One region of the Alistipes sp. cv1 genome, then DNA from elsewhere that is predicted to be linked to it. Evidence: riboswitches for the same ligand, from Rfam matches in the RefSeq annotation. Region 1 holds a riboswitch; each other region holds the start of a gene.

Region 1 (5,874 bases):
GGGTCTTTAAGGGACGTTTTCACTAATAAAGGCGTTTCCGGAAAATCCGCCGCCCCGCGCCAGTCAGAAATCCTGATTGGCGCGGGGCGGCGTGCATGGTGCGGAATGTTACCGTTCCGGCGGGTAGTCCGACAGGATGCCGCTCGTATGGCGGAATTGCTGGAAAACGAGCGGGTCGCCGGCGAATCGGGCCGAAAGTTCTTCCCGGACGGCGTCGTCGTGGACGCCCGGAATCAGCGTCGTGCGGAACCGGTAGTCGATCCCGCTGTTGCGCAGCAGGTCGATCGACCGTTGCACGTTGTCCATCTGGCGGTCGGTGACGGCCGGATAGATTTTCGCGTAGTGTTCGCGGTCGGGGATCGTTTTGATATCCATGGCCACGCAGTCGACCAGTCCCATGTCGATCAGGGCGGACAATAGTTCCGTATTCGTCCCGTTGGTATCGAGCTTGATCCGGTATCCGAGCCTTTTGACTCTCTCCAGAAAGCCGGTCAGTCCGGGGTGCAGGGTCGGCTCGCCGCCGGTTACGACGACTCCTTCGATCCACTCCCTGCGCCGCCGCAGGTAGTCGAGAATGACCGTTTCGGACAGATCGGGTAGGTGATCGGTCAGCGAAGGGAGTACCAGCGACGGGTTGTGGCAGTAGTCGCACCGGAAATTGCATCCTTTGGTGAATACGACGGCCGAAAGTACTCCCTCCCAATCGATCAGACTCTGTTTGACAAAACCTCCGATTCGCATGTCAGATCGCTGTTTCGTGGACGATCCGGCGGTCGAACAGCTTGCGGTCGGCGAACTCCTCCCGTTTCCCGTCGTTCCACTGGCTTACCGGGCGCATGTATCCGACGATACGGCTGTATACTTCCGCCTTCCCGCCGCATTTGGGACAGACGAAATGTTCGCCGGACAGGTAGCCGTGCGAAGGACAGATGCTGAACGACGGCGACAGCGTGATGTAGGGCAGCCGGAACCGGCCGGTCACGCGGCGCACCATGTCTCGGGCGGCTGCGGGCGATACGGCGCTTTCGCCGGTGAAGACGTGGAACACCGTTCCCCCGGTGTACAACGCTTGTAGCGGATCCTGCATTTCGAGCGCTTCGTACAGGTCGTCGGTAAAGTTTACCGGCAGGTGGGTCGAATTGGTGTAGTAAGGCTTGGCGCCTTTCAGCAGTCGGTCGGCTTGGTTCGCCGTGATGATATCCGGATAACGCTTGGTATCGAGCATCGCGAACCGGTAGGCGGTGCTTTCGGCCGGAGTGGCTTCGAGGTTGTAGATATTGCCGGTTTCCTCCTGGAATACGGCCAGCACGTCCCGCATGAAGCGCATCGTTTTTTGGGCGAATGCCGCGCCCTCTTCGGTGGCGATTCCGACGCCGAGGAAGTTCAGACAGCATTCGTTCATCCCGTTGATGCCGATCGTCGAGAAGTGGTTTTTCCAATAGCAGCCGAAACGGTCGTGGATGTGGCGCAGGTAGAATTTCGAATAGGGATAGAGTCCCTTTTCGGTGTAGCGCTCGATGACCTTGCGTTTGGTTTCGAGGCTTTCGCGGGCCAGCTCCATCAGGTGGCGCAGCCGTTCGAAAAACGACTTCTCGGACCCCGATTCGTAACCGAGTCGCGGCAGGTTGATCGTCACGACGCCGACCGACCCGGTCAGCGGGTTCGACGCGAACAGTCCGCCGCCGCGCTTGATTAGTTCCCGTTTGTCGAGCCGCAGCCGGCAGCACATGCTGCGCACGTCGTCGGGTTTCATGTCCGAGTTGACGAAGTTCGAGAAGTAGGGGATGCCGTACTTGGCGGTCATCTGCCAGATGCCGTCGTAATCGGGATTTTCCCAATCGAAATCGGGCGTGATGTTGTAGGTCGGGATCGGGAACGAGAACAGGCTGCCCGCCGCGTCCCCTTCGTACATCACCTCGGCGAAGGCCTTGTTGAGCAGCGTCATTTCGGGCTGAAAATCGCCGTAGGTCTCCTCTTTTACTTCGCCGCCGCAAACCACCGGCTCGTTTTTCAGGAAGTCGGGGACGGTCAGATCCATCGTGATGTTCGTGAACGGGGTCTGGAAACCGACCCGCGTCGGAACGTTCAGGTTGAACAGGAATTCCTGCAAGCACTGTTTGACCTGCGCGTAGTCGAGCCCGTCGTAGCGGACGTAGGGCGCGAGGAAGGTGTCGAAATTCGAGAAAGCCTGCGCGCCGGCCGCTTCGCCCTGCATCGTGTAGAAGAAGTTGACGATCTGTCCGAGCGCTGTCCGCAGGTGCCGGGCCGGCGCGCTCTGCGCTTTGCCTTCGACTCCTTTGAACCCGGTCGTCAATAGGTCTTTCAGATCCCAGCCGACGCAGTAGACGCTCAGGAAGCCCAAGTCGTGGATGTGCATAGCTCCGCTTTTGTGCGCGTCGGCGACCTCTTCGGAATAGAGCCGGCCGAGCCAGTACTGCGAAGTAATCATCGTCGAAATGTGCTGGTTGAGGCCTTGCAGCGAGTAGGCCGAATTGGCGCTTTCCTTGACCCGCCAGTCGTCCTGCGACAGGTAGTCGTCCATCACGTCGAGGTTCGAAAACAGCTCTTTCGATTCGCGGAGCTGTTCGTGCTGCCGACGGTAGAGCATGTAGTTTTTCAGCAGCGCGAAATCGCCGCGACGGTACAGCGCCTGTTCGACGGCGTCCTGCACCTGTTCGACGTGCGGCGTCTGTTCGGCGCTGTTTTTTTCGAGCGAGGCCACCACTTCGCTGCACAGCCGGCGGGCTTCTTTGCGGTTCGGCACACCGGAGGCCCGCATGGCCTTGAAGATCGCCTGTTCGATTTTCTCCGGACTGAACGGGGCGATCTCGCCCGTCCGTTTTACGATTTGCCGTAAATGAGTCTGTCCATTCATCTTGTTTGAATTTTAAACAGTTAAACAATAAGATAAAATGGTAACTCCGGGAGGATAAAAGATATCGGGCCGCGTACGGAGGGCCCCGACATTCGATCGCTCTTCACCCGAAAGCTACAATGCAATTCATCCGGCAGGTCTTCTGACTTGTTCCGGGTCGCGCGCCTTCCCATCGGGTAAACCGACAGTGGCATTCGGGTTTGCGCGGCCTTTGGCAGGAACTTACAGCTACGGGGATAGTTCCCGACTTTCACGGGATTCCCTTTTGATCTCCTGCCGGGCGAGACGCCCGGCATCGAGAACCGAATGTTTTCACAAACATAGCGAATCGTTTCGACGGAAAACATTTTCGGCGGAATACTTATCAACAACTTATAAACCTATTCGATTAAACGGTTGGCTGTCATCGCCGAAAGCGACGAGGAAAGACGGTATGCAAAAAGGCCGCTCGCCCGAAACGGCGAACGGCCCTGAAAGAGATCCCGGAAACGGGCGGAAACTATTTTTTCACCAGTTTGCAGGGATAGTGCGCTTTGTATTTCCCTTTGGTCATCGCGGCCAGTTTGCTTTTCAGCAGAGTTCGGCGCAGCGGCGACACGTGGTCGATGAACAGTTTGCCGTCCAGGTGGTCGTACTCGTGCTGGATGACCCGCGCCGCGAAACCTTCGAACTCCTCGTCGTGCTCAACGAAATTTTCGTCCGCGTAGCGGATCCTGATCCGCGACGGCCTTTCGACCCGTTCGTTGATTCCCGGCAGGCTCAAACATCCTTCGTCGAACGGAACGGCGTCGCCGGAGCGTTCGTAGATGTGCGCGTTGATAAAGGCTTTTTTAAAACCGGCCAGGCTCGGATCCTTGTCGGCGTTCACCGAAGCGTCGACCACGAAGATCCGGATGTTGCGGCCCACCTGCGGGGCGGCCAGTCCGACTCCGTCGGCTTCGTACATGGTTTCCCACAGGTTTTCGAGAAATTTGTCCAGTTCCGGATAATCTTTGGCGATGTCTTCGGATTCTTTGCGCAAAACCGCCGAACCGTAAATATAAATCGGAAGTAACATATCGTTCGTTTGCTGTTTTTAATCCTGTTATACCAGATGCCGGATCAGTTCCGTCCGGTCTCCGGGAAGCAGGTCGATCATCGGGATTTCGATCAGCGTGTAGCATCCCGGTTTCTGCAACATAGAAGCCCGCGCCGAGGAGACCAGTATCTGGGCCGTAAGCGCCGGATTGTTGATCTTCATATTGAATTCGAACAGTTGGTTCTGCGTTTTGCCCGAAACGCCCTTGCGCGTCAGGTTGACGCCATGTCCCATGTCCAGCAGCGCGTCCACGCTCTGCACCCGCATCACGTGCGTCTCGTCGTGTACGAAATAGGCGTCTTTTTTGATCGCGTCGGCCACCTTGTCGAAATCGTAGCCCTCTTTCAGCTCGATGTAAACCATCCTCCGGTGAATGCCCGTCCCGGTCGGAATCGTCATCGACAACGCGGCTTTAACCCCGTCGATCGCCTTGACGGCTACGGTGTGACCCATGCTCATGCCGGGGCCGAAGTTCGTGTAAGTAATCCCTTTCGGGGCGCAGGCTTCGAGCAGAGCGCGCACCACCGAGTCGCTGCCCGGGTCCCAGCCGGCCGACATGATCGAAACGGCGCCGTGCTGCGCGGCCGCCTTGCCGAGCGTCGCGTGCTGTTCGGCGACCTGCGTATGGATGTCGAAACTGTCCACCGTGTTGATCCCTTTCTCGAGCAATTTCAGCGCGAAGCTCTGTACGCTGCGGCTCGGCGTGCAGAGGATCGCCACGTCGACTTTGCCGAGCGATTCGATTTCGGTGGCTACCGTATAGTTTTTCAGTTCTTCGGGCACGTTCGCGGCGTCGCGGCGAATGATACCGGCGATTTCGAAGTCTTCGGCCGCCTGCAACGCCTCGAGGACGTATTTTCCAATGTTGCCATATCCGACGATGGCTGCTCTGATCTTTTTCATCTTCTATTGTGTTATTTATTTGTTAAATGATTGTCCCGCGAATCGAGGTATCCTTGCAGGATGATCGTTGCGCTGATGCGGTCGACCAGCCCTTTGTCCTCGCGGCGGCGTTTTTTCGGAACGCCGCCGTCGATCATCGCCCGTAGCGCCAGCCTCGAGGTGAACCGCTCGTCGAACAGTTCGATCCGCATCGCAGGCATCTCTTTGCGCAGCTTCTCGACGAACGGGCGGATGTAGGTATAGGACTCCGACGGCAACCCGTCCATCTGCAGCGGCATGCCGATTACGATCGCGTCCACCGCGTTGGCCGCGGCGTAGCTCTTGACGTAGTCCATCAGCGTATGGGTCGGAACGGTGTCGAGGGCGTTGGCGATGATCTGCAACGGGTCGGTCACGGCAAGGCCCGTCCGTTTGCGTCCGTAATCGATAGCCAGTATTCTCCCCATATGCGACGATAATCCGTTGAATGATCCGATTGCTGCGTCCGGCCGCCTTGCCCGCAACGTTTCCATGGGACTCTCCCGGGGGCGTTTGGTGATTCCCTGGTAGATATCCGGCTGGTTTATAGCTTGATCCGCAGACGGACTAGCGGGCGACAGACGGCATGAAACGCGCGTTATTCTGTGCAAAGTTAAGAAAAAAACTTATCTTTGTTTTGCATTCTGGAGATTATGTGTTTTCCGGACGATCCCGCTGCGATCGCAATAAGGAAACCGCGAGGCGGACGAAAGACGCGTGAAAATGCAATTAAGGGTATCGGTTTAAAAAAGAAGATGAGCGTATGATGACGTTACAGGAAGTTATAGTGGAGTCGCATGACGATTTTCCGATATGGTCGTCCGTCGTCGTCGGTTTCGATGACGACAAAAGTTTGGTCGTGTTGCTCGAACACGACGATTACGACGAGCCGGACTATGCTTACAAGGTTTATGCGACCGTCGATAAGCGCGACGCGATGGGAATGGCCCGGCGTCTGAACGTTTCGTTGACCGATTTGCCGGCAATCATTTTTAAACGG
Region 2 (5,874 bases), on a different contig from region 1:
TGCTCGCGCTGTCCGTAGCCCCCGGCTTTGTCTTTATTTTGGCGGCGGTCGGCCTGATCGGCTGCGGTTCGTCGGTTTTCCATCCTGAATCCTCGCGGGTAGCGCAGCTCGCCTCGGGCGGGCGCAAAGGACTGGCACAGTCGATCTTTCAGGTCGGCGGCAACGCGGGAAGCGCTATGGGGCCGTTGTTGGCGGCTTTGATCGTGATTCCGTTCGGTCAGGCTTCGATCGGCTGGTTCGCATTGGCCGCGCTGCTGGCTATTTTCATACTTATTAAGATCGGGAACTGGTACAAACGGCGGCTGGCCGTAGCGGCACGCAAGACCGTCGCAACGGCGGCGGCGCCGGCTCACGGACTTACGAAGCGAAAAATCCGGGCCGCGCTCATTATCCTGGGCGTATTGGTATTTTCGAAATATTTTTACATCGCCTGTATGACCAACTATTTCACGTTCTTTTTGATGGATAAATTTTCGATGTCGGTACAGGGGGCGCAGTACTGTCTTTTCGCATTTCTGGCGGCTTCGGCGGTCGGAACATTCTTCGGCGGGCCGCTGGGCGACCGCATCGGACGGAAATACGTGATCTGGGGTTCCATTCTGGGGGCCGCTCCCTTCACGCTGATGCTTCCCTATGCCAACCTGGCCTGCACCATCGTACTGGCGGTCGTGATCGGCCTTGTCATCTCGTCGGCGTTTTCGGCGATTCTGGTCTATGCGACCGACCTGATGCCGGGAAAGGTCGGCATGATCGCCGGAGTATTTTTCGGACTGATGTTCGGGCTGGGGGGACTCGGTTCCGCCTTTTTCGGCTGGCTGGCGGACAAAACCAGCATCGAGTATATTTTTCAGATCAGTACGTTGTTGCCTTTGCTGGGTGTAATAACGGGCTTTCTGCCTAATATCGAATCGAAGAAAACCAATAAATAAATCAGCGATGCAGTACACTTTTAAATACCGGTCGCCCCTCGGCGGGATCACGATCGCAGCCGACGACGAAGGCCTGACGGGGCTGTGGTTCGACGGGCAGAAATATTTTGCCGACACGCTGTCGGCCCGGCACGAAGAGAAAATGCTGCCGGTATTCGGGCAGGTCAGGGAATGGTTGGACTGTTATTTCGGCGGCGGCATCCCCGGTTTTACGCCGCCGGTGCACCTACAAGGTTCGCCGTTTCGGCTCGCCGTCTGGGACGTGCTGCGGCAAATCCCGTACGGGGAAACCGTCACTTACGGGGAGATCGCCCGGGAGATCGCCCGGCGACAGGGAGTACGGAACGTATCGGCGCAGGCCGTAGGCGGCGCCGTGGGGCACAATCCCGTCAGCATCGTCGTGCCCTGCCACCGCGTCGTCGGGAGCAACGGAAGCCTGACGGGTTATGCGGGCGGCATTACGCGGAAAGTGCGGCTTCTGAATCTCGAACGGGCGGAAATGTCGGGATTGTTCGTTCCGAAAAAAGGGACCGCATTGTAGGCGGCCGGCCGCTGTCGCGTCTTCTCGTTTAGCCGATGTCCGTCAGGTTGACGAACTTACCGTGCAGCCTGCGCCGCTCGATGAGCAGTTTCAACTGTTTTTGACGTTTGGGAGTGATCCAGCGGCGTGCAAAAATGTTCGGGATGGCCACGCCGATAGCGATGCAAAGGATCATAAGCGAGGCCTGGATGGCATTGTTCATCGCTACGGTGACTTCGCCCACCACGCCGCGCATATCGATGAAAGCAAACAGCGCCCGATACATCAGCACGCCCGGGATCATCGGGATGACGCTGGGAATCGATAGGCAATGGTGAGGGGTGTGGAACCAATGCACCGCCCGCGTTACGATGATGCTGATAAGGGCCGAGCCGACCAAAGAACCGATCACCGGTCCCATGTCCAGTCCGATATTGTGGTTGCTCGGGCCAAGATTGACAAAGTTGCGGGAGCAAACGGCGATGACGCCTCCTACGGCCACCACCCAGAGCAACCGGCGCGGGATATTGAAGATCATCGAAAATCCTACGGCCGATATGGCGGCCGCTACGGCGAATTCGAAATAGGTGTGATGCGGCGTCATGCTCAGATCCTTCACGAAGTTGTCGATCCCGCAGACGTGGATGGCCAGCGCGATGCCGAACGACATGGCGACCACGATGAGCAATGTATTGACGGCCCGTGTGATACCCACCTGCACGTAGTTATCCAGCATGTCGCTTACAAAATTAATCAGCGGGACGCCGGGGACGATGAAAAGAGCGCAGGCCATCAGCGGATGCCACGGCGTATCGGAATGGAGAACGGCATGGAGCGGTCCGGGCAGTGCGAGCGTCGATATGAACGTGGAAACCCATGCCAGCAACGTTGAGACGAAGGCGGCGACGGCAATATTCATAAAGTGATTGGAACCCAGATCATTGAGCACCGCACGCAAACGGAACCCCAGGATAGCGGCCACCGAAGCGTAGAAGAAGGCCGGCCAGTCGCAACCGAACTGGATGCAGAACCCGCCGCAGGCGAATCCCGCGCCGACGGCTACCTGCCAGGGGGTGTAGTTACGTTTGCGGGTACGGATTTTTTCCAGCTCCTCCTCGTATTTTTCCAGCGAATAATCCTCGCGGATGGCTCTCCAGGAGAGTTTGCTGACGGCGGAAATAGCAGTCATGTTGATGCCGTGTTTTTCGCAACTCTGGAATTTGGAAAACGAATGTTCTTCGTCGCCCAGGTTTACCATCAGCATGTTGTAGTTGATGTAAATATGCAGGTGTTCGTCGGGCAGTCCCAGGTAGGCCGCCGTGCGTTTCATGTTGCGCATGATGCGGCTCGTGTCCGCCGCGCTTTCCATCAATAGCTTGCCCGTACGCAGCAGCAGGTCGAGCTTCCGGTGCAAAAGTTTTTCCGAATACTGTGATGTCTTTTCCATAACCGCCTCTCTTTACATCCGACAAACCGGCATTGCCGTGCCGGTGTTCAAAAGTTCCACTACGACGCTGACATACTTTCTCATCCGTATATTTCTCAAAACGAGGATAATTTTTTTCGCTATTTTTCTAAACCCACGAGCAAAAACAGCCTTTTACGAACGGCAGGTCTTCTGACTGACTCCCGCTTTGAAACCTTCCCGGCCCCTTTCGAAACCAGTGGTATCGTATGATCAAAGCGTAAACGGAGCTTCACAGCAGCGGGACTGTCCGGGATTTTCACCCGATTCCCTTTTAATCCGGACGACAGAAAAGCGCCCCCGGAACCGATTCCGAGGCAAAGATAAGTTTTTAAAATTAATTAAAATAGATCCGCCGCGATATTTTAGGGCAACCTGCGAACTTTTTCGGGCGAGAAAGGCAAATAAAAAACTCCCTTCGGGAAGAGCGTTTTTCGAGGTTTGCGCGCCGGGACGGTCGCCGGAAAAGGTCATTCGGATTTGCCGATATATTCTTTGACGACCTCCCCGAAGATTTTAAGTCCTTTCTCGATCCGGTCTCCGGGTATATTGGAATAATTGATCCTGAGGATATTCTCTTTATGCTCGTTCGGAAAAAAGAGCCGCCCGGAACGAAAGCTATTTTTTTTCGAGGCATTTGTTTAAAATTTCGCGCGCCGAAATCCCTGTCGGAAGTTCGATCCAGATAAATAGTCCGCCTTCGGGCCGAATGAATCTTATGTTCGCGGGGAAGTAACGTTCGATGGATCCGACCGCAACGTCCCTGCGCCTTTTGTACACTTCGACTATCTTTCCGATATGCCGGTCGATGTCGTACCGTTGTAGATACCGGACGATGGTCATCTGGGCCATCGTATTGCAGGTCGGTTCCCTGTTTGACCAACCAGGACGTACTTGCGGATGATGTCCTTGTCTCCGGCGATCCAGCCGATCCGGAATCCGGGGCAGAAAATTTTAGAAAAACGTCCCGTGCACGGGACGTTGCCGGTCGTGTCGAAAGACTTTACCGACGGCAAAGACGCTCCTTCGAATCTTAGCTCGCCGTACGGATTGTCTTCCTGTACCGCGACGCCGTATTTCGAGGGCAGTCCGGCCAGTTTCTTGCGTCTTTCCAGGCTCCACGTTTTTCCATCCGTTCATTTTCAATCCATCCGACTTCCGAGCAGGTTCTTAACACTCTTTTGCCCTCATCTGTAAAGGATTCATTCAACAGTGTCCATTAATTTTACACACCCGGATCGAACCACACAACATAAAATCCTGTATTACAAACATTAGCACATCGCGGCATTATTTTCGAACATTGCTGTATCGATTGAAAAAGCACTCCGCCGGATCCAAAGCGGAAAAATAAAAACCGACGACCAATATGAGGGATCTGAACATCGCCATACGCTCGCTCTTCAAAAGGGGACGGCATAACGTAACAAAAATCGTCTCGCTGAGTATCGGATTGGCCATCGGTCTGGTACTGATTGCCAAGATCTATTTCGAACAATCCTACGACTCGTTTTATCCGAATGCGGATAGGATCTATCGTTTGACGGGCTACACGAGCAACGAAAACGAGTCGAAGGTCAGCGAATCCGTTTCGGCAATCGTCGCTCCGACCATGAAAGAGGAAGTACCGGGCATCGAAGCCGCAACCCGGCTGACCCATATCGGCGGAGACAGGAACAAATTCATAACGTCCGATAAGCGGCGCTACTCGATCGGCGGCATCCTGATGGCCGACAGTTGCCTGTTCGACGTGCTGCCGCGTCCGGTACTGTCGGGCGATCCGAAAAAGGTATTGGCCCGGCCCGGCTATGCGATGATTTCGCGCTCGTTCGCCGAAAAGCTCGGAGGAATCGACCGGGCAGAAGGCACGGTCATCGCTTCCGACAACAAACCGGAGATGACGCTGACCATCGGAGGCGTATTCGAAGATCCGCCGGAAAACTCGCACTTGCGCTACGACGTACTGGTCACATTGGAGGAAGCGGACGACGGAGGCTTCCTGGCCTGGTTCGGCCGCCACTACCTAACCTATGTGCTTCTGTCCCCCGGCGTCACGCCCGAAACCCTGCGTCCGGCCATCGACCGGATGCAACAAAAACACATCGTCCCCCAAGCCCTGCAAAATGCCGGCGTCGACCGATTGGCATTTTTCCTGAAACCTATAAGGGAAGTGCATACCGGCGAAGCCAATATCCGGAACATGACCGTCATGTTGGCGATCCTCGCTTTCGCGCTGCTGTTCACGGCCGTGATGAACTATATCCTGATCGCGATCTCGGCGATCGTGAACCGTAGCAAAGAAATCGCCCTGACTAAATCGTACGGCGCATCCGGGACCGACATCCACCGTATGACGATGTCGGAAACGCTGGTACATCTGATTCTTTCGCTCACTCTGGCCGTCCTGCTGATCCTCGCGTGCCGGGACACCGTCGAAGGATTGCTGAACGTTTCGCTTGCCGCCTTGTTCTTCTCCAAAGGAGCTTTCATCCTGTCGGGCATTTGCGCCATTGTATTTTTCGTAACCGGGTTCGTCCCCGGCATGCTGTTCGCCCGCATTCCGGTAGCGTCCGCCTTCCGCAATTTCAAGGAAAACCAGCGGCATTGGAAGCAGGGATTGCTGTTCATGGAATTTACGGCCTCGGCGCTGCTGGTTTCGCTGCTGATCGTAATCGGCGAACAACACCGGCATATGCTGAACAGCGATCCGGGATACTCGTACGATCGCCTGGCTTACTGCGCGGTCACCGATCTGGATTCGACGGCTCGAACGATGTTGACCGACGAAATCGAAAAACTTCCGGAAGTGGAACAAGTGTCTTCCTGCATAAGACTGCCGTTCGGCCAAATGCCGGGCGGCGCGGCGATGTTACCCGGCACGGACCAGACCTGTTTCGAGATCGCCGATCATTTCCGCGTCGGCGACGGATTTCTGGCCCTGATGGAAATTCCGGTCGTCG
Region 3 (5,874 bases), on a different contig from region 1:
ATCGGGGTGTTCGGATTCTTCATTTCGATTGATCTGTTCACGATGTTCATGTTTTACGAGGTGGCGCTGATCCCGATGTACCTGCTGATCGGCGTGTGGGGAACCGGCCGGAAAGAGTATTCGGCGATGAAACTGACGCTGATGTTGATGGGAGGTTCGGCGCTGCTGCTGGTCGGCATCCTCGGCATCTATTTCCATTCGGCGCCCGAAGGCGGTCAACTGTCGATGAATATTCTCGAAATCTCCAAACATACGATTCCGATGAGCGCGCAGTACCTGTTCTTCCCGCTGACGTTCGTCGGCTTCGGGGTGCTCGGCGCGATGTTTCCGTTCCACACGTGGTCGCCGGACGGTCACGCTTCGGCGCCTACGGCCGTTTCGATGCTGCATGCTGGGGTGCTGATGAAACTCGGCGGATACGGTTGTTTTCGCGTGGCGATCTTCCTGATGCCCGAGGCGGCCAACGAACTGGCATGGATTTTCCTGACGCTGACCGGTATCAGCGTGGTCTACGGAGCGTTCTCGGCAATCAAGCAGACCGACCTGAAATACATCAACGCCTACTCTTCGGTCAGCCACTGCGGACTGGTGCTGTTCGCGATCCTGATGCTGAACCAGACCGCGATGACCGGCGCCGTGTTGCAAATGCTGTCGCACGGACTGATGACGGCCTTGTTCTTTGCGTTGATCGGGATGATATACGGACGCACCCATACGCGGGATGTCCGCGAGATGGGCGGTCTGATGAAGGTGATGCCGTTTTTGAGCGTCTGCTTCGTAATCGCCGGACTGGCGTCGCTGGGGCTTCCGGGACTCAGCGGATTCGTAGCCGAGATGACCGTGTTCGTCGGCTCGTTCGAGCATACCGATACGTTCCACCGCGTCTTTACGATCGTCGCCTGCTCGTCGATCGTGATTACGGCGGTTTATATCCTGCGGATGGTGGGCAAGGTGTTTTACGGTTCGGTACTGAATAAGGATCACCTGGCGCTGACCGACGCCGTGTGGTTCGAACGCCTGTCGGTCGTCGTGCTGATCGTGGCGATCGCCGGACTCGGTATGGCGCCGTTGTGGGTGTCGAATATGATCAACGACAGTTTGCTGCCCGTTGTACAACAGTTAATGAAATAGAGGACGCTATATGGATTACAGTAATTTTCTGATGATGAAAGAGGAGCTGTCGCTGATCGCCGTGATGGTGATCCTGCTGCTCTACGATTTGATGGCTTCGAAGAACGGTTTGCGGTATTTCCAGCCCGTAGCGTGCATTCTGTTCGGCGTACATACGTTGCTGAACATCGTGCCGGGAGTCGCTGGCGAAGCATTCGGCGGCATGTACCAGTACACGCCGATGATGGGCGTCGTCAAAAGCATCCTGAACGTCGGGACGCTGATCGTGCTGATGCAGGCCGAGGGCTGGCTCAAAAGCGATACGACCGTCCACAAGCGCGGCGAATTCTATTTCTTGACGCTGACCACGCTGCTGGGCATGTACTTCATGATCTCGGCCGGCAACTTCCTGTTCTTCTTTATCGGACTGGAAACCGCGTCGATCCCGATGGCTACGTTGGTCGCTTTCGATAAGTTCAAACGCGAATCGGCCGAAGCCGGAGCCAAATACATCCTGAACGCCGTCTTTGCATCGGGGCTGTCGCTGTACGGTATGTCGCTGATCTACGGTACGACCGGAACGCTCTATTTCGACGACATCCCGGCCGCCGTGAACGGTTCGCCGTTGCAGATCATGGCTTTCCTGTTCTTCGTCGTGGGGCTGTTCTTCAAAATTTCGCTCGTGCCGTTCCACCAGTGGACGCCCGACGTTTACCAGGGCGCTCCGACGACCGTTACCTCTTACCTGTCGGTCATCTCGAAAGGGGCTGCCGTGTTTGTGCTGATGACGATCCTGATGAAGGTGTTCTCTCCGATCGCAGCCCAGTGGCAGGGCGTGCTCTACGGCGTAATCATCGCGACGATCACGATCGCCAACTTGTTCGCGATTCGACAGCGCAATATCAAACGTTTCCTGGCTTATTCGTCGATTTCGCAGGCCGGTTACATCGTGCTGGGAGTGATCAGCGCATCGGCTCTCGGTATGACTTCGCTGGTTTATTACATATTGGTTTACATGGTGTCCAACTTGGCCGCTTTCGGCGTGATTTCGGCGATTGAGAACCGCTCCGGCAAGGTGACGATCGACGATTACAACGGATTGTACGCAACGAATCCGAAACTGGTGCTGGTGATGACGCTGGCGATGTTCTCGCTGGCCGGGATTCCGCCGTTCGCCGGATTCTTCAGCAAGTTCTTCATCTTCGCAGCCGCCGCCCAGCAAGGGTATTACATCCTTGTGTTGATCGCGCTGATCAATACGATTATTTCGCTGTACTATTATCTGCTCGTGGTCAGGGCCATGTTCATCAACAAGAACGAGGCGCCGATCGCCGCGTTCCGCAGCGACGGGTACATGCGTGCCAGTCTGGTGGCTTGTAGCATGGGTATCCTGCTGTTGGGAGTCCTGAGCGTGGTGTACGATCGGATCTCGTTGCTGAGCTACGGAATGTAGCGTGGGATCGAATCCTATAAAAGCCGGTGAAACTCGCCGGCTTTTTCGTTTGTGTACAAAATGTGCAAAAAAAATTACCGGAAACCGTCGGGAACGTTTGATTGTTCGTAAAAACGCTTTACCTTTGCTTCCAGTTGAATCAAGGTGGCCCGACCGCAGCGACGCGGAATGGCCGTAATAGGGAATCCGGTGCGAAACGTCGTTTCAATCCCGGAGCTGTACCCGCAGCTGTAAGCCTCGGAAAATGTCCGGCGATTCTGAAAGTCACTGTCGTAAGGATGGGAAGACTGCCGGATGTGAGGCGAGCCAGAAGACCTGCCTCGATTCGTTTGAAACATTTGTGCTTCGGGTAAAAAGCGGAATGGGTTGATTCTTTGCGGGGGTCGGACGGGAGTTGTCCGGGTTCGCGTTTTTTCTTCCTCTTTTATTTTATTTCGGAGCAGCCGGACGAATATTACGGAAAAACGGTTTTACAGGATCGACGCCCTGCGAACGACGTTTTTTACGAATATGATAAGTAGTTTTCCCCCTGAGTGACGGATGAGGATCTGAATAAGGTGCTCATCTGTCCTTGTTTCGGTTTGTAGGGGATCGGTAATTTGCGTAACTTTGTAAGTTCAACCGGAAAATATGGGTATTCCGATGAGATTGATTCGATCGTTTTTTCTTTTTTTGTCCGTCATACTGCTGGGAGCGGGGTGCGGATCGGGCCGGAAATCCGGCGAAGGCGCCGGCGAAGCGTTCCGGATAGAATATGCCCGGCATTATCGGGTCGAGCATTTCCGGGATTATACGCTCGTCGACGTGCTCAGTCCGTGGGACAGCCTCCGGTTGCTGCGTCGTTATGTGCTCGTCGACCGCGAGAGGCCGCTGCCGGTTGGACTTCCGGAAGGAAATATCGTACGGACGCCGTTGCAGCGGGTCGTGGTTTATTCGGCCGTGCACTGCGGTATGCTGGACGAACTGGGGGTGGGCGACCGGATCGTAGGGGTTTGCGAGCCCCGTTATATCGACCTGGATTTTATTCGCGACGGGGTGGCCCGGGGTGCTATTGCCGACCTGGGCGAGGCTTCGTCGCCGGATGTCGAAAAGGTGATCGACCTGGCGCCCGACATCATCATCGCTTCGCCGTTCAAGAACGTCGGTTACGGACGGATCGAAAAAACGGCGATTCCGATCATGGAATGCGTCGATTATATGGAGGTTACGCCGCTCGGAAGGGCCGAATGGATGCGTTTCATGGCGTTGTTTTTCGACAGAGGACAGCGGGCCGATTCGCTATTCCGGCAGACGGCGGCGGCATACGATTCGCTGTGCAGGATGACGGATACGGTGGGCGTGCGTCCGACCGTACTGTCCGAGAAAAAATACGGATCGGCATGGTATGTTCCCGGGGGCCGCAGTTACATTGCCAACTTGTACCGCGATGCCGGGGCCGATTACATCTGGGCCGACGACCCGACTACCGGTTCGGTGCCGTTGGCGTTCGAGACGGTGTTCGAAAAGGGACAGGGAGCCGATTTCTGGCTTATTAAATACAATGCGCCGCAGGAACTGACCTATGCGGAACTGCAGACGGAGTACGAACCTTACCGGCATTTCGACGCTTTTAAAAAACGGAATATTTTCGTCTGCAATACCGGGAAAACGCCTTATTACGAAGAAATGCCGATGCATCCCGACCGGGTGTTGGGCGACCTGATCGAGATTTTTCATCCGGGGACGATACCCGGATACCGGTTGCGGTATTTTAACAGGATGCGGCAGTGAGCATTTCGGTGCGGTATATCGTTGCGGCGGCTTGCTGTGTCGCGGTGCTGTTTGCGGCCAGCCTGTTCCTGGGGTCGGTGCCGATTCCGTTGCGGGCGGTGCTCGGCATCCTGACGGGCGGGGAGGCCGGACAGGCTTCGTGGTCGTTTATCGTGCTCGAATCGAGGTTGCCGCAGGCCGTGACCGCGCTGTTGGCCGGTGCGGCGCTGGCTACTTCCGGACTGATGTTGCAAACCGTGTTCAACAATCCGTTGGCCGGCCCGTCGATTCTCGGGATCGATACGGGGGCGAGTCTCGGCGTGGCGTTGGTGATGCTGATGCTGGGAGGGACGGTCGGCGGTACGGGCGGTTTCATGCTCAGCGGTTATATGGCCGTCGTATCGGGCGCATTCGTCGGAGCGACGGCGGTGTTGTGCATCATCATCTTTTTTTCGACCCTGGTGCGCAGCAACGTGATGTTGCTGATTATCGGGATTATGGTCGGCTACCTGGCCTCGTCGATGATCTCGCTGCTGAATTTTTTCGCGACGTCGGACGGCGTGTATTCCTACATGCTGTGGGGAATGGGCGATTTTTCGGGCGTTTCGTTGCGGCAGATGCCGCTGTTCGCGCTGCTGATCGGGGCGGGACTGTTCGTCGCGCTACTGCTGATGAAGCCGCTGAACGCATTGCTGCTCGGCGAACGCTATGCCGAGAATCTCGGGGTGCGCGTACAGCGCGTGCGGATCTTGCTGTTGATCTGTACGGGGGTGTTGACGGCCGTTTCGACGGCGTTTTGCGGGCCGATTGCCTTTATCGGGTTGTCCGTACCGCATTTGGCGCGGTTGATGACCGGTTCGGCCGATCACCGGCTGTTGCTGCCGGCGGTGATGCTGACCGGTTCCTGCGTCGCGCTGCTGTGCAACCTGATCAGCCTGCTGCCCGGCGCATCGGGCGTGATTCCGCTGAACGCGATCACTCCGCTGGTCGGCGCTCCGGTGGTTATCTATGTGATCGTGAACCAGAAACGGATACAATATTTCAACTGATGGAGCGTCGTTGCGTGATAACCGGAGAGCGCCTCTCGATCGGCTACCGCCTCGGCGGGCGCGGCGTCCGGCGTGTGCACGAGGGTCTGTCGTTTTCGCTGCGTGCCGGCGAGTTGACCTGCCTGCTCGGCCCGAACGGCGCCGGTAAATCGACGTTGCTGAAGACGCTCGGCGGCGGGCGGACGCTGTTGGACGGCGAGCTCCGCTTGTGCGGCGAGCCGTTCGGGAAGTATTCCGAGACCCGTCGTTCGCGGTTGGTCGGCGTGGTGTTGACCGATAAGGTGTATGCCGGGGGACTGAGGGTGCATCAGTTGGTCGCTCTCGGTCGGTATCCCTATACGGGTTTTTTCGGAAATCTCGGCGCGGAGGACCGGCGGGTCGTCGATTGGGCGATGGAAGCGGTCGGAATAGCAGGCAAAGCCGGAAGCTACGTAGCCGAACTGTCGGACGGGGAACGTCAGAAAGCGATGATCGCCAAGGCGCTGGCGCAGCAGTGCCCGGTCATCCTGCTCG
Region 4 (5,874 bases), on a different contig from region 1:
ACGTTTCCGATAAGTCATCGATTCGCAGAAGCGTTGTATGCCGGGTTCGTTACGTCGATAGAAGGCTTTGCTATGAAAGGAAGACCGGCAATGACAGGCGACGGTTACAGTGTGACTTTCCGCTGCGTCGTCGATGACGATGTTTGGACATTGACTATCCAAAATCCTCGGGTGGAAAACATACTCGAACTGTCCGATCTGTGCAAACGAATCATCGAAGACGCGGAAGCGGGCCGATTCGACGAATCGAAGTATATCGGATCGTTAGAGAATTAATGCGCTTGTCAAAAACCCGGACGAGCGGAGCGGTCGCCGAATCGCTCCGCTTGCTTTACACTTAAATTAATATCTAACCGGCAATCCGGATGAACGGCCACGGCATTTCAGAATACCCGGCGAAGACGCGAAAATACGGAGTCTTCACCCTGTCCTTTATCATCGTGATCGGGATGGGATTTTGCTACGTCGATCTGTTTACGGATGCCGGGTGGAAATCGAAATGGTACTGGCTTTATACCGCCGTATCCGTCTGCGGCCTATCGTTCTTTCTTACCGGAGCGGGGCGCCCGGAAACCGGGAAAACGTTCCGGATCGGGCTGCCGGACTGCCTGCTGGCGGCGCTCGTGCTGTACTGCCTGTCCAGGGCCGCCGCCGGGCAATTCGCGGAAGCTTTCCTGATGCGGTGCACCGCGTTCCTGCCGATCTACTGTCTGGCCGGCCGCGTAGTCCGGAACCGGTCGTTCGAACCGCTGTCGGCAGCGGTTGCGGCATCCGCACTGCTCCTGGCCCTGTACGGCATCGCGCAGTACGCAGGGCTGCTGCCGGCCGGAAAAACGTTCCGGGTAGTCGGAAATTTCGATAACCCGGCGGGTTACGCCTCGATGCTGGCGCTGAGCGTCCCTTTCATCCTGTATTTCGCCTTATCCGGCCGACGCCGGATGCGGTATGCGGTCGGCGTCGTCTGTGCAATCGTCGTCGGGGCGATCGTCTTGTCCGGTTCCCGCACCGGAATACTGGCCGTCGCAGCGACCGGTCTTCTGTACGCCGTAAGGCGGCGCAGCGACTTCCTTAGACGCACGACGGACGGCCTGGAAGAAAATCGTACTGGCAGCAACGGCCGTTTCCGTCGCGGCCGGATTGTATTTCATAAAAAAAGAGTCGGCCGACGGACGGCTGCTCATCGGCCGATGCACCTGGGAGATGATCCGCGAAAAACCGCTGACCGGACACGGATACCGGTGTTTCGAAGCCGGGTACATGCTCCGGCAGGCGCGTTATTTCGAACGGAATCCCGAAAGCGGATTCGCTCCGCTGGCCGACAACGTAAAACACCCGTTCAACGAGTTTCTGCTGTTGACCGCAGAATTCGGAGCCGTCGCCCTGCTGCTGACGGCGCTGTGGATCGCAAGCCTGATCCGGGCTTATCGGAAAAACCCGAACGACGAATCGCACACGCTCGCGACGGCACTGTCGGCCGCGGCGGCGCTTTGCTGTTTTTCATACCCGCTCTCGTATCCGTTCACCGGGTCGATCGTCGCACTCGCGGCAGGCGGCCTGACGGCCCAGTCGCGCCGAAGTTGCGAACGGTTCCGCGCGCGGCGGGCTTCCGGAATCCTCGCCGCGCTGTCGTCCGCCGCGCTGCTGGGATTTGCAGCGAAAGAAATGTATTACGAAAACCGATGGCACCGCGTGCAGAAAACCGCATCGTCCGATCGCCCGCCGCTGCCGGAATACGAGCGACTGTACCCGTTTTTGGATAAAAACGCTTATTTCCTCTACAATTACGCAGCGGAATTGAATGATGCGGGCGAAGCGGACAAAAGCCTCGAAGCGGCGACGGCCTGCGAAAAAATGCTGAACGACTACGACGTGCAGATGTTGAAAGCCGATGCCCACAAAAAGCGGCGCGATTTCCGCCGGGCGGAAGCCTGTTACCTGCTGGCGTCGCGAATGTGCCCCGGACGATTCATGCCGCTGTACGAACTGGTGAACGTATACGACAGCACGAACCGGCCGGACAGGGCGCAGGCTCTGGCGGCGGAGATCGCAGACAAACCCGTGAAAATACCGTCGGGACTCGTCTCCGCAATAAAAATAAAAATGCGGGAACGAGTCGGCGACTAATGCTAATTGCTGTTTCCTTCTTGTAGCCCCGCGCGCGCAGTCTCGAATGGCTCCGGAGTAGGCCGGAATGACAACAACATCAGAATCGGAGATACCGACGAGCTGTTCTACAGGAAAGACAAGAATGGATGGATTTCGCTGGGCAGGCAAAAGGCCCGGGATATCAAACTGACTTTCCACGACATACCGAACAAGGCCCTCTTTCTCTTACTGTATCTCAGCCCGGACAAGGAAATCGAATATTTACGGTCGACCGGGACGAGAAACAGATCTGGTAGTAATTCCGGAAAACGACCGCCCGGCAAACCGGATACGATCCGCAGGGAAAAAGCATTTTACGTTTCACGCGCGGATTCGTGCCGGCCGGAATCGATGAAAAATGCCGAAAGGCTCTCTCTCAGGAAATGTAAGTTATAATCAGGACGGCTCTCTCGCCCAAACCGGAAAATCGTTCTTTCATCGTCTTTACCCAGCGACATCCGTAGTTGACTGCAACACACAAACAACTAAATACAAAATATTTACAAAATAAAAAGAACGAAATTACAACGAAACAGTTGGAAGTAATGAAATAAATGTTTTAACTTTGACGGCGAATCGGTTCGCCTTTTTGCACTCAGAGAAAGGCGATAAAAGGGAACCGGGTGCGAATCCCGGACAGTCCCGCTGCTGTGAAACTCCGAACAACGTCCTGAAACGATCTGAATGGCCACTGGCGGCAAACGATAACGTCGGGAAGGCATCAGGACGGGAGTCAGTCAGAAGACCTGCCGGTTCAGGTGATGTTTTACCGTCCCGAGGGTTGGATGTTAAAACGTGGAAAGTTTAATCATTTTTTTTAATCCGGATCGTTCTGCTGAATGCAGACCGTTTGCGGTGTGTGATAACGATGGAAAAAGTTTGTCCTCGTTGCGGAACACGTTTTGCATGTTCCCTCGATGCTGTTATGGATTGCCTCTGCGCGGGCGTGGCTCTGGATGACGCCCAGCGTCGGTTCATAGCGGATAATTACGACGATTGCCTATGCAACGACTGCCTTCGCATACTCAGGGAGACCTTCTACTCGACAGGGATCAATCCCCGGTATGCTCCTATTGTAAAACCTAAATCATATAGCGAATGATCGAAAAAATCGTTATAGCCAACCGAGGAGAAATCGCCGTCAGAATCATCCGTTCCTGTCGCGAAATGGGAATCCGTTCGGTAGCTCTTTTCTCCGAAGCCGACCGCATGTCGAAACACGTCATGCTGGCCGACGAAGCGTATCCCATCGGCCCGGCTCCGTCGAAAGAAAGTTACCTCGACGTCGATAAAATCATCGAAACAGCTCTGAAATGCGGTGCGGACGCCGTCCATCCGGGATACGGTTTCCTATCGGAAAACGCCGGATTCGCACGAAAATGCGAAGTGGCGGGAATCACGTTCATCGGCCCGCGTGCGGAGACGATCGAACGGATGGGCGACAAGATCTCGGCCCGCCGGTCGATGACGGAAGCCGGCGTGCCCGTGGTGCCCGGCATCCAGCGCCAACTCGAATCGGCCACTGAAGCGGAACGGATCTGCCGAGAAATCGGCTTGCCGGTCATTCTGAAAGCGGCTTCCGGCGGCGGCGGCAAGGGTATGCGCCTGATCCGGTCGGAAAGCGAAATCGGCGAGGCGTACGCCGCCGCTAAATCGGAAGCTCTGTCGTCGTTCGGGGACGAAACAGTCTACATCGAAAAATACATCGAGGAACCGCACCACATCGAATTCCAGATACTGGGGGACGCGCACGGGAATATCGTCCATCTGTACGACCGGGAGTGTTCGGTACAGCGCCGCCACCAGAAAATCGTGGAAGAGAGTCCGTCGCCGTTCCTGACCGACGAACTGCGACAGGAAATGGGAAAGACCGCGGCGGCGGCGGCCCGGGCAGTCGGTTACGTCGGGGCGGGAACGATCGAATTTCTCGTGGACAAAAACCGCAACTTCTATTTCCTCGAAATGAACACCCGACTCCAGGTCGAACATCCCGTAACTGAAGAAGTGCTGGGCCTCGACCTGGTCAAAGAACAAATCTACATCGCCTCGGGCCGCCCGCTGCACCTGCGACAAACGGACATCGTCCAGCGGGGGCACTCCATCGAGTGCAGGATTTGCGCCGAGGATGCGGACAACGGCTTCATGCCTTCGCCGGGACTCGTCAAACAGGTTACCGAACCCAACGGGCTCGGAATCCGCATCGACAGTTACATTTACGAGGGTTACGAAATTCCTGTCTACTACGATCCGATGATCTCCAAACTGATCGTCCGGGCGACTACGCGCGAATACGCCGTCCAGCGTATGCGCGCGGCACTGGACGAATACAAAGTTACAGGCATCAAAACCAACATCTCTTACCTGAACGCCATCATGCATACGCCCGACTTCGTCCGGGGCGGCTACGACACGGCGTTTCTCGAAAAAAACGAAAAGATCATACACCGCTACTTACGGGAACCTTTCCCGGCCGGAGCGGATGACAGACTGGTCGAAGACCTGGTGCTGATCGCCGCACAGATCGACTATTTGGTCATGCAACAGGAAGGCGGAGGAAGTTCACCCGCGGCGACGGACACCGGCACGCTGAACCGTTGGCGCGAATTCGGCAAACGCAAAGGCGTAATGGGAATTTAAAACGAAACGTATGGAAATACATATCGGAGAACGGGTCGCCGAAGTGCAACTCGTCGAAAAAGAAGGGAATCAGGTACGCATCGCTGTAGACGGGCAGATGTACGACGTCGATATCGTGATTGCCGACAACGGGGTTTGTTCCGTCATCTTCAATGGACAGTCGTACAACATGGAGATCGTCCGTTCCGACAACGGCAAGCGATACAAAGTGAACCGGGGATTCAATTCGTACGATGTCGGGATCGTCGACGCCCAGGAGAAATATCTCCGTTCGCGCCGCAAAGACGACGGGCGCCAGGACGATACGATCACGGCGGCAATGCCAGGCAAGATCGTAAAAATAAACGTCGCCGCGGGCGACCGGGTAACCGACGGAGATACCCTGATCGTATTCGAAGCGATGAAAATGCAAAGCAACCTGAAGGTAGTCGGCGATTGCACCGTCCGCGAAGTGCTGGTCTGCGAAGGTGATCCGGTCGCTACGGGCCAACCGCTGATAAAACTCGATATTTTAACCAACGACCAAAACAATGAATAACGATAAGATCCTAAAAGATTTCCTCGCGAAAGACAAAGCCGCTGAACTCGGCGGCGGAACCCGAAAAATCGAAAAACAACATCAGGCCGGCCGAATGACCGCCCGCGAACGCATTGAGACGCTGCTCGACAAGGGCACCTTCGTGGAATTCGATAAATTCGTCACGCACCGCTGCACGAACTACCACATGCAGCAGGAGAAAATTCCGGGCGACGGGATCGTCTCCGGATACGGCAAGGTCGACGGGCGTCCGGTGTACGTCTACGCCTACGACTTCACGGTCTTCGGTGGATCGCTGAGCCTCACCAACGCCGGCAAGATCGTAAAAGTGCAGACGATGGCCCTCAAGAACGGGGCACCGATCATCGCGCTGAACGATTCCGGGGGCGCGCGCATTCAGGAGGGCGTCGACAGCCTGACCGGTTATGCCAACATTTTTTTCCAGAATACGATTGCATCGGGCGTCATCCCTCAGATCTCAGCGATCCTGGGCCCTTGCGCCGGAGGCGCATGTTACTCGCCGGCGCTGACCGACTTTATTTTCATGGTGAACG

What was found. A riboswitch is a leader RNA that binds a small molecule or an ion and turns the genes downstream of it on or off. The one in region 1 is predicted to bind cobalamin.
Region 2: linked by a shared signal. The riboswitch ahead of C1A08_RS12765 (threonine/serine ThrE exporter family protein) and the one ahead of C1A08_RS11855 (ribonucleoside triphosphate reductase) in region 1 are both predicted to bind cobalamin.
Region 3: linked by a shared signal. The riboswitch ahead of C1A08_RS07905 (ABC transporter substrate-binding protein) and the one ahead of C1A08_RS11855 (ribonucleoside triphosphate reductase) in region 1 are both predicted to bind cobalamin.
Region 4: linked by a shared signal. The riboswitch ahead of C1A08_RS08670 (cysteine-rich CWC family protein) and the one ahead of C1A08_RS11855 (ribonucleoside triphosphate reductase) in region 1 are both predicted to bind cobalamin.

The regions. Positions count from the first base shown of each region.
Region 1 is NZ_OEPW01000008.1:29,674-35,547, forward strand. It holds gene C1A08_RS11845 (DUF4251 domain-containing protein) at 1-26, shown strand, start outside; gene C1A08_RS11850 (anaerobic ribonucleoside-triphosphate reductase activating protein) at 109-741, opposite strand; gene C1A08_RS11855 (ribonucleoside triphosphate reductase) at 743-2,875, opposite strand; cobalamin riboswitch at 2,991-3,197, opposite strand; gene def (peptide deformylase) at 3,375-3,932, opposite strand; gene C1A08_RS11865 (diaminopimelate dehydrogenase) at 3,960-4,856, opposite strand; gene ruvX (Holliday junction resolvase RuvX) at 4,868-5,302, opposite strand; gene C1A08_RS11875 (hypothetical protein) at 5,638-5,874, shown strand, end outside.
Region 2 is NZ_OEPW01000009.1:49,502-55,375, reverse strand. It holds gene C1A08_RS12775 (MFS transporter) at 1-929, shown strand, start outside; gene C1A08_RS12770 (methylated-DNA--[protein]-cysteine S-methyltransferase) at 937-1,470, shown strand; gene C1A08_RS12765 (threonine/serine ThrE exporter family protein) at 1,499-2,896, opposite strand; cobalamin riboswitch at 3,041-3,240, opposite strand; partial or broken gene C1A08_RS13515 (aminotransferase-like domain-containing protein) at 3,385-4,044, opposite strand; gene C1A08_RS12755 (ABC transporter permease) at 4,284-5,874, shown strand, end outside.
Region 3 is NZ_OEPW01000004.1:148,158-154,031, forward strand. It holds gene C1A08_RS07895 (complex I subunit 4 family protein) at 1-1,131, shown strand, start outside; gene C1A08_RS07900 (NADH-quinone oxidoreductase subunit N) at 1,142-2,563, shown strand; cobalamin riboswitch at 2,689-2,900, shown strand; gene C1A08_RS07905 (ABC transporter substrate-binding protein) at 3,215-4,333, shown strand; gene C1A08_RS07910 (iron ABC transporter permease) at 4,330-5,361, shown strand; gene C1A08_RS07915 (ABC transporter ATP-binding protein) at 5,361-5,874, shown strand, end outside.
Region 4 is NZ_OEPW01000005.1:3,557-9,430, forward strand. It holds gene C1A08_RS08660 (hypothetical protein) at 1-276, shown strand, start outside; gene C1A08_RS13115 (hypothetical protein) at 872-1,078, opposite strand; gene C1A08_RS08665 (O-antigen ligase family protein) at 1,105-2,124, shown strand; cobalamin riboswitch at 2,706-2,913, shown strand; gene C1A08_RS08670 (cysteine-rich CWC family protein) at 3,014-3,247, shown strand; gene accC (acetyl-CoA carboxylase biotin carboxylase subunit) at 3,244-4,782, shown strand; gene C1A08_RS08680 (acetyl-CoA carboxylase biotin carboxyl carrier protein subunit) at 4,793-5,320, shown strand; gene C1A08_RS08685 (acyl-CoA carboxylase subunit beta) at 5,313-5,874, shown strand, end outside.